One region of the Haliea atlantica genome, then DNA from elsewhere that is predicted to be linked to it. Evidence: predicted binding sites of a transcription regulator. Region 1 holds the regulator's gene; each other region holds the start of a gene.

Region 1 (5,046 bases):
TCGGCATCGTAGCCGCAGATGGCGGCCACATTCACATCCACGGCGAGGATATCACCGGGCTGCCGATGCACGAACGGGCCCGCCGCGGCATTGGCTACCTGCCCCAGGAAGCCTCGATATTCCGCAAAATGACGGTAGAGGACAACCTCCTGGCGATTCTCGAGACGCGGCCGGACCTGCGCCGGCACGAACGTCAGACCCACGCCGACCGCCTGCTGGAAGAATTCCATCTCAGCCACCTCCGCGGCAACCTGGGACAATCGCTGTCCGGCGGTGAGCGGCGCCGGGTGGAAATCGCCCGCGCCCTGGCCACCGAGCCGGACTTCATCCTCCTCGACGAGCCTTTCGCTGGCGTGGACCCAATCTCCGTGAGCGACATCAAGGACATTATCAACCACCTCAAACGCCGCGGCATCGGCGTGTTGATTACCGACCACAACGTGCGGGAAACCCTCGATATCTGCGAAAAGGCCTATATCGTCGGCGAGGGGCACATCATCGCCGAGGGCAGTTCCGCCGAAGTCCTGGCCAACGCGCGCGTCCGCCAGGTCTACCTCGGCGACCACTTCCGCCTGTAGCCGCGCGGGCACCTGCGCCAAGCGCCTTCCCGTCAAGCCCTGTTTTCGGCAGGCGCTAGCAAAAATCGCGCCAGGGTGTTGCAGCCCTTCGACACGGGGCGCTACACTGGCAGCTCCAGACAGCTGTCCAAGACGGTATCAGGACCCCTTCCGCTCGCGATGAAACAGTCCCTGCAACTCAAGCTAGGCCAACAGCTGACCATGACACCTCAGCTGCAGCAGGCCATTCGCCTGCTGCAGCTGAGCACCCTGGACCTGCAGCAGGAAATCCAGCAGGCCCTGGACAGCAACCCCTTGCTGGAGGTGGCCGAAGACGACTCCGGCGGGGATACCGAAGTCGACAACACGCAGCGACTGGAACGCGAAGCCCCCCAGCATACCGACGGCCCTCTGGAGAGCCTGGAAGGCACGGCGAGTGGTGGCAGCGGTGAAAATCGCGACGACTGGCAGACCAGCGGCGCCATGCCCGAGGAGCTGCCGGTGGATACCCAGTGGGAAGACCTGATTCCCACCGGCGCCCCTGCCGGCGCCGGCGGCGACGACAGCGACTTTGACCTCGATACCCGCAACAGCCAGTCGGAATCCCTGCAGGACCACCTGCGCTGGCAGCTTAACCTGACTCGCTTGTCCGACACTGACCGGGTCATCGCCCTGGCCCTGATCGACGCCACCGACAGCAACGGCCGCCTGCAGACCAGCGTGGAGGACATCCACGAGGCCTTTCGCGACGATCTCGAGATCGACCTCGAGGAGGTTGTGGCGGTTCTGCACTGCCTGCAGCAATTCGAGCCGGCTGGCGTGTGCACCCGCGACCTGCGGGAATGCCTGCTGGTCCAGCTGCAGCAGCTGCCCGCCAGTACCCCCTACCTCGAACAGGCCAGGCAGGTGATCAGCCGCTACCTCAACCAGCTCGGTAGCGGCGACTACAACCAGATCCTCCGCCGCATGCGGCTCAAGGAAGACCAGCTGCGGGCGGTCCTCGACCTGATCCGCACGCTGGACCCCAGCCCGGGCCAGCAGATCGGCGAGGACAGCACCGAATACATCATCCCCGATGTCTTTGTCAGCAAACGCAGTGGCCGCTGGGTCGTGGAGCTCAACCCCGACGTCGCCCCGCGCCTGCGCATCAATGACAGCTATGCCAGCCTGATCCGGCGCGCGGACAACAGTGCCGACAACAACTACCTGCGCGACAATCTGCAGGAGGCCCGCTGGTTCCTCAAGAGCCTGCAGAGCCGGAACGAAACCCTGATGAAGGTGGCCACACAGATTGTCGAGCGCCAGCGCGGCTTCCTCGAACACGGTGAAGAGGCAATGCAACCCCTGGTGCTGGCGGATATCGCCGAGGCCGTGGAGATGCACGAGTCGACCATCTCCCGGGTCACCAACCGCAAGTACATGCACACGCCGCGGGGCGTTTTTGAACTCAAGTATTTTTTCTCCAGTCACGTCGGCACGGCCAGCGGCGGCGAGGCCTCGTCAACCGCCATCCGTGCCTTTATCCGCAAGCTGGTTGCCGCGGAAAACCCGCGCAAGCCGCTGTCGGACAGCAAGTTGGCAAAGATGCTGGAGGAGCAGGGTATCCAGGTCGCCCGGCGCACCGTCGCCAAGTACCGGGAGATGCTGCAGATCCCCCCCTCCAATGAGCGCAAGCGATTGGTCTAGAATGCAAACTGTGCGGGTCTGTAAACCCGCCGATATTGGGCACCGCGCCCATTCAACGAGAAGGAGTCAGGTATGCAACTGAATATCAGCGGTCATCACGTCGAAGTGACCGATGCCCTGCGGGACTACGTGCAAAGTAAGTTCGAGCGCCTGCAACGGCATTTTGACCAGATCACCAATACCGAGGTCACACTGATCGTGGAAAAACTGGTTCAGAAAGCCGAAGCGACCATCCACGTCGCCGGTGCCGACATCTTTGCCGCCGCTGAATCCGAAGACATGTACGCCGCCATCGACGCCCTGGTCGACAAACTGGACCGCCAGCTGATTAAGCACAAGGAAAAGGCCCGCGGCCACTAGAAGACTCTCTCATGCAAATACTCGCCCAACTACTGACCCCGGAGCGCACCCTGTGTCGCGCCTCCGGGAGCAGCAAGAAGAAACTCTTCGAGACGCTGGCGGAGCTGATCGCCCGCGACCGCAGTGAGCTGTCCCAGTCGGAAGTCTTCACCCAGCTGGTCGCCCGCGAGCGCCTCGGCAGCACGGGCCTCGGTGGTGGTATCGCCATTCCCCACTGTCGCATCCCCGGCTGCCAGGAACCTCTCGCGGCTTTGGTCAGCCTGGAGGAGCCGATCGACTTCGACGCTCCGGACGACATGGCGGTGGACCTGCTCTGCGTGTTGCTGGTCCCGGATCAGGCGCACCAGGAGCACCTGGACATTCTCGCCCGGATCGCAAGGCTGTTCAGCCAGGGCGCCTTCTGCGAGGCCCTGCGCGATGCCGACAGCAACGACAAGCTGTTCCGCGCCGCGACGGAATGGGCTGACGAGGGCTGACGCCGCGTGCAACTGGTCATCATCTCCGGACGCTCCGGGTCGGGCAAGAGTACCGCGCTGCACCAGCTCGAGGACGAGGGCTACTACTGCATCGACAACCTGCCGGCGGCCCTGTTGCCAGCTCTGGTCGCGGAAACCCAGCGGGGCGAATTCGAGCACTTCCGCGGCGTTGCCGTCTGCATTGATGCCCGCAACGCCTGGCGCAACCTGCAGGATTTCAGCGGCATTCTGGATGCCCTGCCCGCCGATGTGCGCAGCGAGATCCTCTACCTGGACGCCCAGGACCCGGTTCTCATCAAGCGCTTCTCGGAGACCCGGCGCAAGCACCCCCTGAGCGGTGACCAGCTGCCCCTGGCCGAGGCAATCGATAGCGAGCGGCAGCTTCTGGAACCCATCGCCAGTGCGGCTGCCCTGGTGCTGGACACCAGCCAGATGACCATTTACGAACTGCGCGATGCCATCCGCCAGCGGGTCGTCGGCGACGGCACCGGCAGCATGTCGATCCTCTTCCAGTCCTTCGGTTTCAAGCGCGGGCTGCCCAACGATGCGGACCTGGTTTTCGACGTGCGCATGCTGCCCAACCCGCACTGGGTGAAGGAGCTGCGCCTACTGACCGGCCTGGACGCCGACGTGGCCAGCTTTCTGGAGGCACAGTCGATGACCGGCGAGCTGTTCGACAGTATCCGCCGGTTTCTCGACCAGTGGCTGCCTCACTACCGCGAGAGCAACCGTAGCTACATGACTGTCGCCGTGGGTTGTACCGGTGGCCAACATCGGTCAGTATACTTGGCCGATCGTCTCTACCAGTACTATCGCCAGCAATACTCCCACGTCCACCTCCGCCACAGGGAACTGCAATAGCAGCGCACGCCGTGATTGAGACCCGGATCACCATCATCAACAAGCTGGGCCTGCACGCGCGGGCGGCGGCCAAATTCGTCGGCTGCGCCTCCGGCTTCCGTTCGTCGGTAAAAGCGGGTCGCGATGGCCAGCTGGTGGACGGCAAGAGCATCATGGCCGTCATGATGCTTGCCGCCGGCAAGGGAACGGAGCTCGACCTGCACGTCGACGGTGAGGACGAACAGGAAGCGCTGGAAGCCCTGTGCGCCCTGATCAACAACCGTTTTGACGAGCCGGAGTAAGGCATGGGCAAGCGCAACCGGGCCCGGGTGGCGGAAGCGGATGAGCCGCGGCCGAGCAAGAGCGCCCGCAAACGTCACATGACAGCCCTGCAGGAGCTCGGCGAAGCCCTCACGCTGCTCAGCGACCGGCAGTTGGCGGCGGTGCCGCTGGATGACGAGCGCCTGTCCCTGGCCGTCCGCGAAGCCCGCAGGATCCGCCAGCACGGCGCCAAGCGGCGCCACCTGCAGTACATCGGCAAGCTGATGCGTGACATTGATGCCACGCCCATCGCGGAGGCCGTGGACAAGCTGGACAGCCCGCCCCCGGGCCTGCACAAGCTGATGCTCTATTGGCGCGAGGAATCCGCCGGAGACGCTGTCTCTTCCGGGGACGCCTGGGAAGACTGAGCGCGCTGCTCCAGGTCAAAAATCCGGTCCAGGCGCAATTGCGGGTCATCCCAGCTTCCCCCCAGCCGGTAGACGGCACTGCTCAGCTGCGAGACCTGCTTCTCAAAGACCTTGCTGACCACGTAGACCCCCGCTGCGGCCGGCAAGCCCCCGGCCAAGGCAGCGACCCAGGGCAGGTTGCTGGCAACGGGCAGGGTCGCCACCAGCTCTCCCGACAGGCTGCGCTCCGCAATCTGTGACTCGCCGCGGAATACCAGAGCAGAGCCGGCGCCAGCCAGCTCCAACTCCGGCACCCGCAATCGTCCCTCGCCCAACAGCAGGTCCCCCTGCAGGCGATCAAAGGAGATGCCGGACTCGAACACCTGGTTCAGGCTCAAGCGCTGTATCAAATCAGCGAGATTGAGAATGCTGACCACCCGCAGGGTACCCGAGGCCGAG
Region 2 (5,046 bases), on a different contig from region 1:
TCGTGCAGTTCGAGCAGCGGGCCTTCCGGAACGGAATAGGGGCGTTCCGCCGGTGACGGCAGTGCCGAGAGGGGCGGCTGCGGCGGGTCCATCAGGGTCGCTACCGCCGGGTCGGCACAGACCTCCGCCCGTGGGCCAGTGGCCAGCGGGTGACCCTCCTCCAGGACCAGCACATGGGTGATGCCCGAGGGGATGTCTTCCAGTTGCCGGCACAGCAGCAGTGTGGGCTGTCCCGCCGCCAGCAGCTGGCCGATGACGTCGAGCATGGCCTGTTGGGCGGCGGCGTCGAGGCCATCCAGCGGGCTGTCGAGGATCAGCAGCCCGGGTTCGCTGAGAAGGGCCCGGATCAGCAGGGTCTTGCGCATTTCCCCGGTGGAAATAAAGCGCAGACCACGCTCCAGGACGTGCCCCAGGCGCAGGCGCTCGACCCAGTGCTCGAAGCGGGCATCCGCCGCGCGCCCGGCGAGGATGGCGTCGCGCACCTGGGTGCCCGGGTCCGAGGCATCGGCGCGAAATTCGGAGTCGTCCATCTTGCGGTCCCGGGCGCAGAGCGCCTGGGCCTGTTCAAAGCAAACATAGGCCACCCCGGCGCTGGCCAGCGCCGGGGCCAACACCAGCTCACCGCTGTGGTGGCTGGCCTGGCCGCTGAGAATGCGGGCCAGGCTGGTCTTGCCGGCCCCGTTGGGGCCGATGCAGGCCCACTGTTCGCCGGGCCGGATCGCCCAGTCCAGTGGCTGCAGCGCCGGGCGTGCGCGATACACCAGGCCGGTGCCCCGGCACTCCAGCAGGGGAGATTGGTCCATGTTGTCTGTCCTGTCGGCTTGCGATGACGAGTCGCGGATGGCTTAATCGGGACTGCAAGTCCCTGGATGTATCCCCGTGTCATTACCCCTGCTGGAACAGATCGAGACGCGCCTCGCCGCGCATCGCCCCGGGCGGCCCTGGCTGCGCCGGCTGATGCAGCGTTCCGCGGTCGCCATCATTTTGCAGGTCAGGACGGGGGAGCTGCATATTCTAATGATCAAGCGGGCGGAAAGGGAAGGCGATCCCTGGTCGGGTCACATGGCCTTCCCCGGCGGACGCCGTGAGCCCGGCGACGCCCACGGGTATGACACCGCCCTGCGCGAGACCCGGGAGGAAATCGGCCTCGACCTCAGGCGCCACGGTCGCTGTATCGGCCGCCTGTCCGATGTCAATGCACGCTCGGGCAGGCGGCGTCGCCTGGGCATGGCGGTCAGCCCCTTCGTGTTTGTCCTGGCCCCGGACGAACATCCGCCTTTGCACCTGAATCACGAGGTGGCCGAGGTGGTGTGGGTGCCGCTGGAATTCCTGCTCGACGACGCCAATCGTCAGAGTATGCGCTGGCAGCACCGGCGACTGACGCTCAAGATGCCCTGCTATTTCTGGGGCGAGCGGCGGATTTGGGGGCTGTCACTGTCGATGTTGGATGAGCTGATGGCGCTGCTTGCGGCGGAGCGTTCATCGACTGCCGGGGCGGGGGTTCAAGCCTTGCCCAGGAAACGCGTATCCGGCCGATAGCTGGCCTGCCCGTCGCTGGTATAGAGGCTTTTTTCCCGGGTGTTGTGGCGAAGGATGCTGATCGCCTCCCGGGTGCGTGCCTGCAGGCCCTGGATGATCTGGCCATTCTGGCGGTTGTATTCCTGGCAGTCGTGCGCCAGTTCGATGGCACGCTCACGCAGCTGTCGACTGTGTGCCGGCAGCGTTTCCAGCCACTGGGCCGGACTCTGCCCCGCCGGGAGGAGTAGGTTCAGCTCGCTTTCGAGGGCGTTGTAGTGCTCGAGCAGGGCCTGCTTCTCAAGGGTCCACCTTTCCAGAGCGGCAGTATCGTTGTCGCGCAGAGCCTGGTTTTCATGCGTCAGAGCTTGCTTCAGCTGTTCCAGTACTGTCAGTTGCTGCCCCAGGCAGTCCCGTGCCGCCAGCTCCTCCTGCATGTCAGTAGAGCTCCCGCTCCACCTGAATCAGAGCGTCGGCAATACGCCCTGGGTTGACCTCGTAACGCCCCTCGGCAATGGCCTGGCGCAAAGCCTCAACGCGTTCGCTATCCACCTCCGGCAGGGTTTCGAGCTGTTCTTCCAGGCGCATCAGCTCGCTCGCGGTGCGAGTGACCGTCACGGCTTCGTCGCCCCGGCTGTTTGCGCGCTGGGTATTGCTGCCCCGGGCTTCCGCAGCGACGGGCGCGGTTCCGCTACCGGGGCGTACCGTATCCAGTTGGGCTTTTATTCCCGCGCTTTGGTCAATGGGGTTCATGGGGGCTTACCTGCTCGTTTCTCTGCGCGATCCTGCGTACAGGAGAGTTAGCGACCGCTGTCACGAAAAGTTTAGCACAGGGGTAAAAGGCCATCAGTCGACCCGCACGGCACCGCTATCGGTCACCACGCCCTCGACCCGTCGACCGGTGCGGGTGTTGATGACCACCAGGCGGTCGCCGACGGCGGCGTGACTGCTGGCCTTGCCCTGCATGTGGACCTCCAGCCCCGCTCTCCCGCTGACCAGCGTCACGGTCTGGCCCCGCTCAATGATCCGGGGTGCGCTGACATCGTGATGGTTCAGCGCTGCCCCGGCTGGCTTGTCGCGGTCGAGGGCCTTGCCCACCGCCAGTGCCGGATCGCGGATCACGCTGCCGTGGTCACTGGACAGCGGCCGGCTCTCCTGGCGGAGGTCCCCGGCAGAGAGCACGGTTCCCCGGGGCAGATTGGTGCGGAGCACCGTCACGTCCACCTGTGCCACGACCTCCAGGCGCACATAAATGGCCCAGGGGACACTGCCGGTGCAGCGCACACCGATGTTGGTGTTGCCCAGCACGGGTGCATTGGCGTTGATCTCAGTCTTCAGGGGCTGGTCACAGGCGGCGAGGCGCAGCCTGGGGTCCATGGGCCGCGCGCGGGCCGCGACCCGGCGGTAACCGGCGGCCCTGGCTGCCGCGAGGGCGGTTTCCCGTGCCGCTTCGGCGACCTGGCCCAGGTCCTGTATGTCCTGCGTGGCCCCGGCACTGGCGGTCACCGCGCTGCCGCAAAGCCAGATCAGGGCCCCCCAGGTCAGCCATTGTCGCGGGCTGATACGCATACCTTTCTCGCCTCCCTCGCCAGGCGACAGTAATCCGTCGCTCCACAGGATCGATGCAGGGTTTGTGCCACAGGTGCCGGAGGGGGTGAACAGCGGTGGCAACATTTGCCGCCCGAGCGGCGCCGGCTGCGCCCGGAGCTTGCCGCCATTGCCTTCGCTTATTGCATATCCTGTTGAAATTTAAAGAGTTATCTATGTGGCATGAATTTTGTATTCACTTTGGCTAGCGAGAATTTTTGCCCGGCCAGCGGCTTGGGCCGGCGAGAGACGGAGGAAAACGGCGATGAGTTTTACTGACCGGATTTTTGACACATCCAGCCAGGCCCTGATGTTGCGGGCCCAGCGCTCATCCCTGCTGGCCGCGAATCTGGCGAATGCCGATACCCCCGGCTACAAGGCGAGGGACATTGATTTTTCCGCCGCCATGCGCGGTGCCGAAGTCGCGCTATCCGGGGCGGTTCGGCGTACCGATGCCCGCCACCTGGATAGTGCCTCCGCGACCGGGGCAAAAGTGATGTACCGCCAGCCGTTGCAGGCCTCCGTCAATGGCAACACCGTGGAAGTGCACCGGGAGCAGCTCGCGTTCATGGATAACGCTATCCGCTACCAGGCCAGCCTGGGTTTTCTGGATTCGCGCATCAAGAGCGTGCGCTCCGCGCTGAGAGGGGAGTAAGCCATGTCGCTGTTTGCAACCATGGGTGTCGCCAGCTCTGCCCTCGACGCCCAAAGTATTCGGCTGAATACCATCGCCAGCAATCTGGCCAATGCCAATGTGGTGTCTGGAAGTGCCGAGCAGGTCTATCGTGCCCGTCATCCGGTATTTTCCGCGGTACTTTCAGAGGTGGATGGTGCCAGCCGGGGTGTGCGTGTCGCGGGAATTGCGGAGTCGACGCTGCCCGCCGTGCGCGAGTATGCCCCCGGCCATCCGCTGGCGGACCCCGGCGGATTCATCTACCGCCCCGCCATTGACCAGGTGCAGGAGATGGCTGGCATGACCGCCGCCGCCAGGGCTTTCGAGAACGGAGTGCAGGTAATCGAGACCACCAAGCAGCTCGCGCTGCGCACACTCACATTGGGTCGCTGACAGGGAAGCCGGACATGACGACGATCAACCCTCTGGATCAGTACGGTGCCGCCGCGCGCTCGGCGGGTGGCGCGGCGCGTTCGGTGGAAGATATGGGCTCGCAGGATTTCCTGGAGTTGATGGTGGCGCAATTGCAGAACCAGGATCCGACCAGTCCCATGGACAACATGCAGTTCATGAGTGAGCTGGCGCAGTTCGGCACGGTATCCGGTATCCAGGAACTCAACGAGAGCTTCAATGGCTTGGCGGGGTCGCTGGCATCCAGCCAGAACCTGCAGGCTGTGAGCATGGTTGGTCGCGATGTCATGGTGGACTCCAATGTGGGGCTGCTGCGGCAGGTCGATGGCGCCGCCGAAGACGCGCAGCTGGCCCTGGATGCGACTGTCGAGCTGCCGGCGGGCAGCAGTGCCGCCACCCTGTATATCACCGACATGGCGGGCCGGTTGGTGTACAGCGGCGCCTTGCCCCAGGGGGGAGGAGAGCTGCCGGTGCGATGGGATGGTCTCGACAGCAGTGGCCAAGCGGTCGACCCGGGGCTCTATCGGGTTTCGGCTGCGGCTCTGGTCAACGGTCAGAGCCAGGCCTTGAGTGTGTACGCCCACCAAAGGGTGGAGTCGGTGTCACTGCCTGCCGGTGGTGGTGGCGCGACACTGCAGCTGTCGGACGGGCAGAGCGTGGAAGTCGATGAGGTGCGGGCCTTCCTCTGAGGGCGGCGCCGAACAGCAGGGTTTGCCGTACGCCGGTACGGTTACAGTCAGGAGAATGAGAGATGGCCTTCGATACAGCAATTTCCGGGATTAATGCGGCGACGACCGACCTGAACGTCATTAGCAACAATATCGCCAATGCCTCGACAGTGGGCTTCAAGAGCTCCCGTG
Region 3 (5,046 bases), on a different contig from region 1:
CGGGGACAGGCCCAGCGATGCCGCGGGTTTCAGGGACATCTGCCGCAGTGCGCCGACATAGGCGGCCAGCAACAGCGCGTAGAGCAGGACATAGCCGAACAGGGTCCCCGCGAGGGTGGTCGAGGGGTGATCCGCCGCCACATCGGCGACGCTGAGTACGCCCTGGACGATCCAGGGCTGGCGACCAATCTCGGTGACGTACCAGCCGGCCAGTACCGCGACCCAGCCGGAGAAGGTCATCCAGGACAGCGCGCGCAACAGCGCCGGAGACGGCGCCCGACCACGCCGGGTCTGCCAGCTGCCCCACCAGGCCACCAGCAGCATCAGTACGCCAAGCCCCAGCATCACCCGGAAGGACCAGAACACCATGGGCACCGGCGGATGCAGGCCATCGAAGTCATTCAGACCACGCACCTCGCCCTCCAGCTCGTGTGTGAGAATGAAGCTGGCTGCGTAGGGAATCTCCAGGGCAAAATGGTTGCGGCGCTCACTGGCATCGGGCCAGCCCACCACGGTGAAAGGCGCCCCCGCCTGCGTCTCCCAGATCGCTTCCATCGCCGCCACCTTGGCCGGCTGGTGTTCCAGGGTATTCAGACCGTGAAAGTCGCCCACCAGGACCTGCAGCGGGGCACCCACGGCGGCCAGCAGCAGGCCGGTGCGCAGCACGCGGCGCGTACCCGGGCCGCCGACGCCACGGCGCAGGCGCCAGGCGCTGACGCCGGCAATCAGGAAGGCACAGGTGAGCAGCGAGGCCAGCAGCATGTGCACCAGTCGATAGGGGAAGGAGGGATTGAAGATGACCGCCCACCAGCTCTCCACCATCACCACGCCGTCCTCCAGGTAATAACCGGTCGGGGTCTGCATCCAGGAATTCAGGCTGAGAATCCAGAACGCAGACAGCGTGGTGCCCACCGCCACCAGCAAGGTCGCGATCAGGTGCATCCGCGGGGAGACCCGGTTGCGGCCAAACAGCATGATGCCGAGGAAGGAGGCCTCCAGGAAAAAAGCGGTGAGCACCTCGTAGCCCAGCAGCGGGCCGGCGACATTGCCGGCCCGCTCCATGAAGCCGGGCCAGTTGGTGCCGAACTGAAAGCTCATGGTGATGCCCGAGACCACACCCATGGCGAAGGTCAGCGCGAACACCTTGACCCAGAAGGTGTAGGCCTGGTCCCACAAGGCCTCGCCCCCGCGCCAGGCACGCCAGCGAAAATAGAACAGCACCCAGGCCAGGCCGATGGTGATCGCCGGAAACAGGATGTGAAAGCTGATGTTGGTGGCGAACTGTATGCGTGCAAGCAAAACCGGATCCACGGTAAACACACCTCTCTGAGCGATCTGGGCCGTCGCCGGAGCAACGGCAGCGTCACATCGGTATTAGCACAGGGCGTGCCACCTTGCAGCGCAGCCCGGCGATACGGGACTGACATGGACACAGAGCCGGCCGACCTCTTCCTCCACGCGAACTTTTTTGTCATTATTGGCAATAATTTTGCCAGGAATGACAATGCCGCCCCTGATCGCCAGTGACACCGACCGCTCTGTCGCCCGCATGCTCGAGGGCCACGACTGCCCCGCCATCCTGGTGGACCCCGAGTACCGTATCCTCGCCACCAATGAGTCCTACCGGGAGGCTTTCGGCGACATCCCCCCGGACAAGGACGAAGCACTCTGCTACCGGGTCTCCCACGGCTACCGTGTCCCCTGCGACCAGGCCGGGGAAAGCTGCCCCCTGGCGGCAGCCCGGGAGAGCGGTCGCAAGGAGCGCGTACTGCATGTGCACCTGACCCCCGAGGGTCGCCAGCATGTCGACGTGGAAATGCTGCCGATCCTCGACGCCGAGGGTCGGCTGCGCTACTTCGTCGAGCTGTTGAAGCCGGTCAGCATCGCCAGCGCCGAAACCTCCGCCGACCAGATGGTGGGGCGCAGCCCGGCGTTTAACGAGATGCTCGACCTGATCAACCTAGTGGCCGGTCACGACACCTCGGTACTGCTGCTCGGGGAGTCGGGTACCGGCAAGGAGCTGGCTGCGCGCGCTATCCACGCAGCCAGCCCCCGCAGCACCCGCAACCTGGTCACGGTGGAGTGCGCCGGACTGACCGAGACCCTGTTCGAGAGCGAGCTCTTCGGCCATGTCCGCGGGGCCTTCACCGGCGCCACCCAGAACAAGCCGGGGCTGCTGGAAGCGGCCCAGGGCGGCACGCTGTTCCTGGACGAGATCGGCGACGTGCCCCTGGGCATGCAGGTGAAACTGCTGCGACTTCTGGAAACCGGCACCTGGCGGGCGGTGGGCAGCACCGCCCTGCGCAGCGCCGACTTCCGCCTGGTCTGCGCCACCCACAAGGACCTGCCGGCGATGGTCGAGCAGGGCGCGTTCCGTCGCGACCTGTTCTATCGCATCAATGCCTTCCCCATTCGCCTGCCCGCCCTGCGGGAGCGTCGCGCGGATCTGCCGCTGCTGGCCCACTCCATTCTTGGCAAGCTGGCCCGCGGACGCCGGGTGCACCTGACCGAATCCGCAGTGCGGCGATTACAGGATGAGCCCTTCCCCGGAAACATCCGCGAGCTGCGCAACCTGCTGGAGCGCGCGCTGATCTTCGCCCACGGCAACGTCATCGACCACCACGTCATCGCCCGCAGCCTGGCGGGCCTCGCGACCTGCTCCCTTCCACAAACGGCCTCGCCGCCCGGGCAAACGGGCAGCGACACAGACGGCGCAGCCAACGCTGACCGCTGGACCGACCTGCGAACCCAGGAACGGGAATACCTGCGCGCACTGCTGTCTCACTGCGCGGGGGACAAGGCGCGGGCGGCGGAAATCGCCGGCATCAGTTTGCGCAGCCTCTACCGCAAGCTGGAGTGAACTCGCCCAAAGGCCCTGTCGACCTGCTCCCCCGACGTTTCCCTGCTATGGTGTGTTCAGACGCACCTGACATTTTCCCGGGAGGCAAGCAATGAAAGCATCGGACCTGATGGTGAGGGCCCTGGAAGCCGAGGGTGTCGAATACATCTTCGGCATTCCCGGCGAGGAAAACCTCGATCTGCTGGAGTCATTGCGGCAGTCCAGCATCCAGCTGATCCTGACCCGTCACGAGCAGGGCGCGGGCTTCATGGCCGCCACCTACGGTCGCCTCACCGGCAAGGTCGGCGTATGTCTGTCCACCCTGGGCCCCGGCGCCACCAACCTGGTGACCCCCGCTGCCTACGCCCAGCTCGGCGCCATGCCGATCCTGATGATCACCGGGCAGAAACCGATCAAGACCAGCAAGCAGGGACGCTTCCAGGTGATCGACGCCGTGGACATGATGCGGCCGCTGACCAAGTTCACCTGCCAGATCGTCAGCGGCGACCGCATCCCCTCGGTGGTGCGCGAGGCCTTCCGCCTCGCCTCGGAGGAACGCCCCGGCGCCGTGCACATCGAACTGCCCGAGGACATCGCCGCCGAGGACACCTCGGCGCCCCTGATTCCCGCCAGCACCGTGCGCCGCCCGATCGCCGAGTACAAGGCAATCAATGCGGCGGTGTCGATGATCGAACAGGCGGACCGCCCGGTGCTGGTGATCGGCGCCGGCGCCAACCGCAAGCTGACCTGCAAGATGCTGCGGGAGTTCGTGGACAAGACCGGCATCCCCTTCATCACCACCCAGATGGGCAAGGGGGTACTCGACGAGCACGGCGAGGCCTTCCTCGGCAACACCGCCCTGTCGGATAACGACTTCATTCACCGCGCCCTGAGCCACGCCGACCTGATCCTCAACGTCGGCCACGACGTGGTGGAGAAGCCACCCTTCTTCATGCGCCCCGACGGCGCCAGGGTGGTCCATATCAACTTCCAGTCGGCGCAGGTGGATCCGGTCTACTTCCCCCAGCTGGAAGTGGTCGGCGACATCGCCAACAGCATCTGGCAGATCAAAGAGCAGACCACCACCCAGTCCCACTGGGACTTCTCCTTTTTCCGCAAGGTTCACGCCGCCTACGTCGAGCACCGCCGGGAGCTGGAGGACGACCAGCGCTTCCCGATGCTGCCGGAGCGCCTGGTCAAGGACCTGCGGCGCGCCCTGCCCCGGGACGGCATCGTCACCCTGGACAACGGGGTCTACAAGATCTGGTTCGCCCGCAACTTCCCGGCGGCTTTCCCCAACTCACTGCTGCTGGACAACGCCCTGGCCACCATGGGCGCCGGGCTGCCCTCGGCCATGGCGGCGAAAATGGTCTATCCCGACCGGGCGGTGGTGTCGGTGTGCGGGGATGGCGGCTTCATGATGAACAGCCAGGAAATGGAGACGGCCGTGCGGCTGGGCCTGCACATCGTCGTGATCATCCTGCGTGACGACGCCTACGGCATGATCAAGTGGAAGCAGTCGAACATGCACTTCGACAACTTCGGCCTGGATTACGGGAATCCGGATTTTGTGGAGTACGCCCGGGCCTACGGCGCCCGCGGCTGGCGGGTGGGGGCCACCGAGGAGTTGCAACCCCTGATCCGCAGCTGTCTGGAAGAGCCCGCAGTCCACCTGATCGATGTGCCGGTGGACTACAGTCTCAATGACCAGACCCTGAACGTGACCATCCGGGAGCAGGCCCGGGCGCTGGAGGAATAGCCCGCGCGGGACTTCAGTCGATCGCGACCAGCTCGATGTTGAAGGTCAGGTCCTGGCCCGCCAGCGGGTGGTTGGCATCCAGGGTGACGCTCTCGTCGCTGAGCTCGGTGACGACCACCGGTACTGCCTGGCCGTCCGCCGTCTGCATCTGCAGGCGGGTGCCCAGCTCCAGGGGAATGTCGGCGGGGATCTGGTCCCGGGGAATCGACTGGCGGGCCTCATCCATGGGCTGGCCGTAGGCCTCGTCGGCAGGCACTTCCACCTGCTTCTTCTCGCCCACGGTCATGCCCGGCAGAGCCTTGTCCAGGCCGGGGATGATCTGGCCCGAGCCGACTTCGAACTGCAGGGGGTCGCGCCCCTCGCTGCTGTCGAAGACGGAACCGTCGGTCAGGGTGCCGGTGTAGTGAATGCTGACGTTGTCGCCGGATTTGACTGCGCTCATGTAACG

What was found. The regulator sigma-54, encoded in region 1, starts transcription at its own class of promoters, with help from an activator protein. The targets are predictions, from matches to a motif close to TGGCACANNNNTTGCNNT.
Region 2: a site for sigma-54 is predicted at 3,282-3,299, ahead of flgB (flagellar basal body rod protein FlgB). Genes of this name have one in related genera too.
Region 3: a site for sigma-54 is predicted at 1,478-1,495, ahead of ACYVGS_RS08190 (cytochrome ubiquinol oxidase subunit I). Genes of this name have one in related genera too.

The regions. Positions count from the first base shown of each region.
Region 1 is NZ_BAAGXL010000003.1:939,123-944,168, forward strand. It holds gene lptB (LPS export ABC transporter ATP-binding protein) at 1-578, shown strand, start outside; gene ACYVGS_RS04420 (RNA polymerase factor sigma-54) at 738-2,243, shown strand; gene hpf (HPF/RaiA family ribosome-associated protein) at 2,316-2,603, shown strand; gene ptsN (PTS sugar transporter subunit IIA) at 2,615-3,079, shown strand; gene rapZ (RapZ family nucleotide-binding protein) at 3,086-3,940, shown strand; gene ACYVGS_RS04440 (HPr family phosphocarrier protein) at 3,952-4,221, shown strand; gene yjgA (DarP family protein) at 4,225-4,608, shown strand; gene ACYVGS_RS04450 (YhdP family protein) at 4,548-5,046, opposite strand, start outside.
Region 2 is NZ_BAAGXL010000019.1:376,398-381,443, forward strand. It holds gene ACYVGS_RS13515 (ATP-binding cassette domain-containing protein) at 1-803, opposite strand, end outside; gene ACYVGS_RS13520 (NUDIX hydrolase) at 880-1,539, shown strand; gene ACYVGS_RS13525 (flagella synthesis protein FlgN) at 1,503-1,952, opposite strand; gene flgM (flagellar biosynthesis anti-sigma factor FlgM) at 1,954-2,268, opposite strand; gene flgA (flagellar basal body P-ring formation chaperone FlgA) at 2,362-3,084, opposite strand; gene flgB (flagellar basal body rod protein FlgB) at 3,368-3,757, shown strand; gene flgC (flagellar basal body rod protein FlgC) at 3,761-4,168, shown strand; gene ACYVGS_RS13550 (flagellar hook assembly protein FlgD) at 4,183-4,875, shown strand; gene flgE (flagellar hook protein FlgE) at 4,938-5,046, shown strand, end outside.
Region 3 is NZ_BAAGXL010000007.1:39,373-44,418, forward strand. It holds gene ACYVGS_RS08190 (cytochrome ubiquinol oxidase subunit I) at 1-1,311, opposite strand, end outside; gene ACYVGS_RS08195 (sigma-54 interaction domain-containing protein) at 1,505-2,860, shown strand; gene ACYVGS_RS08200 (acetolactate synthase large subunit) at 2,952-4,598, shown strand; gene ACYVGS_RS08205 (FKBP-type peptidyl-prolyl cis-trans isomerase) at 4,612-5,040, opposite strand.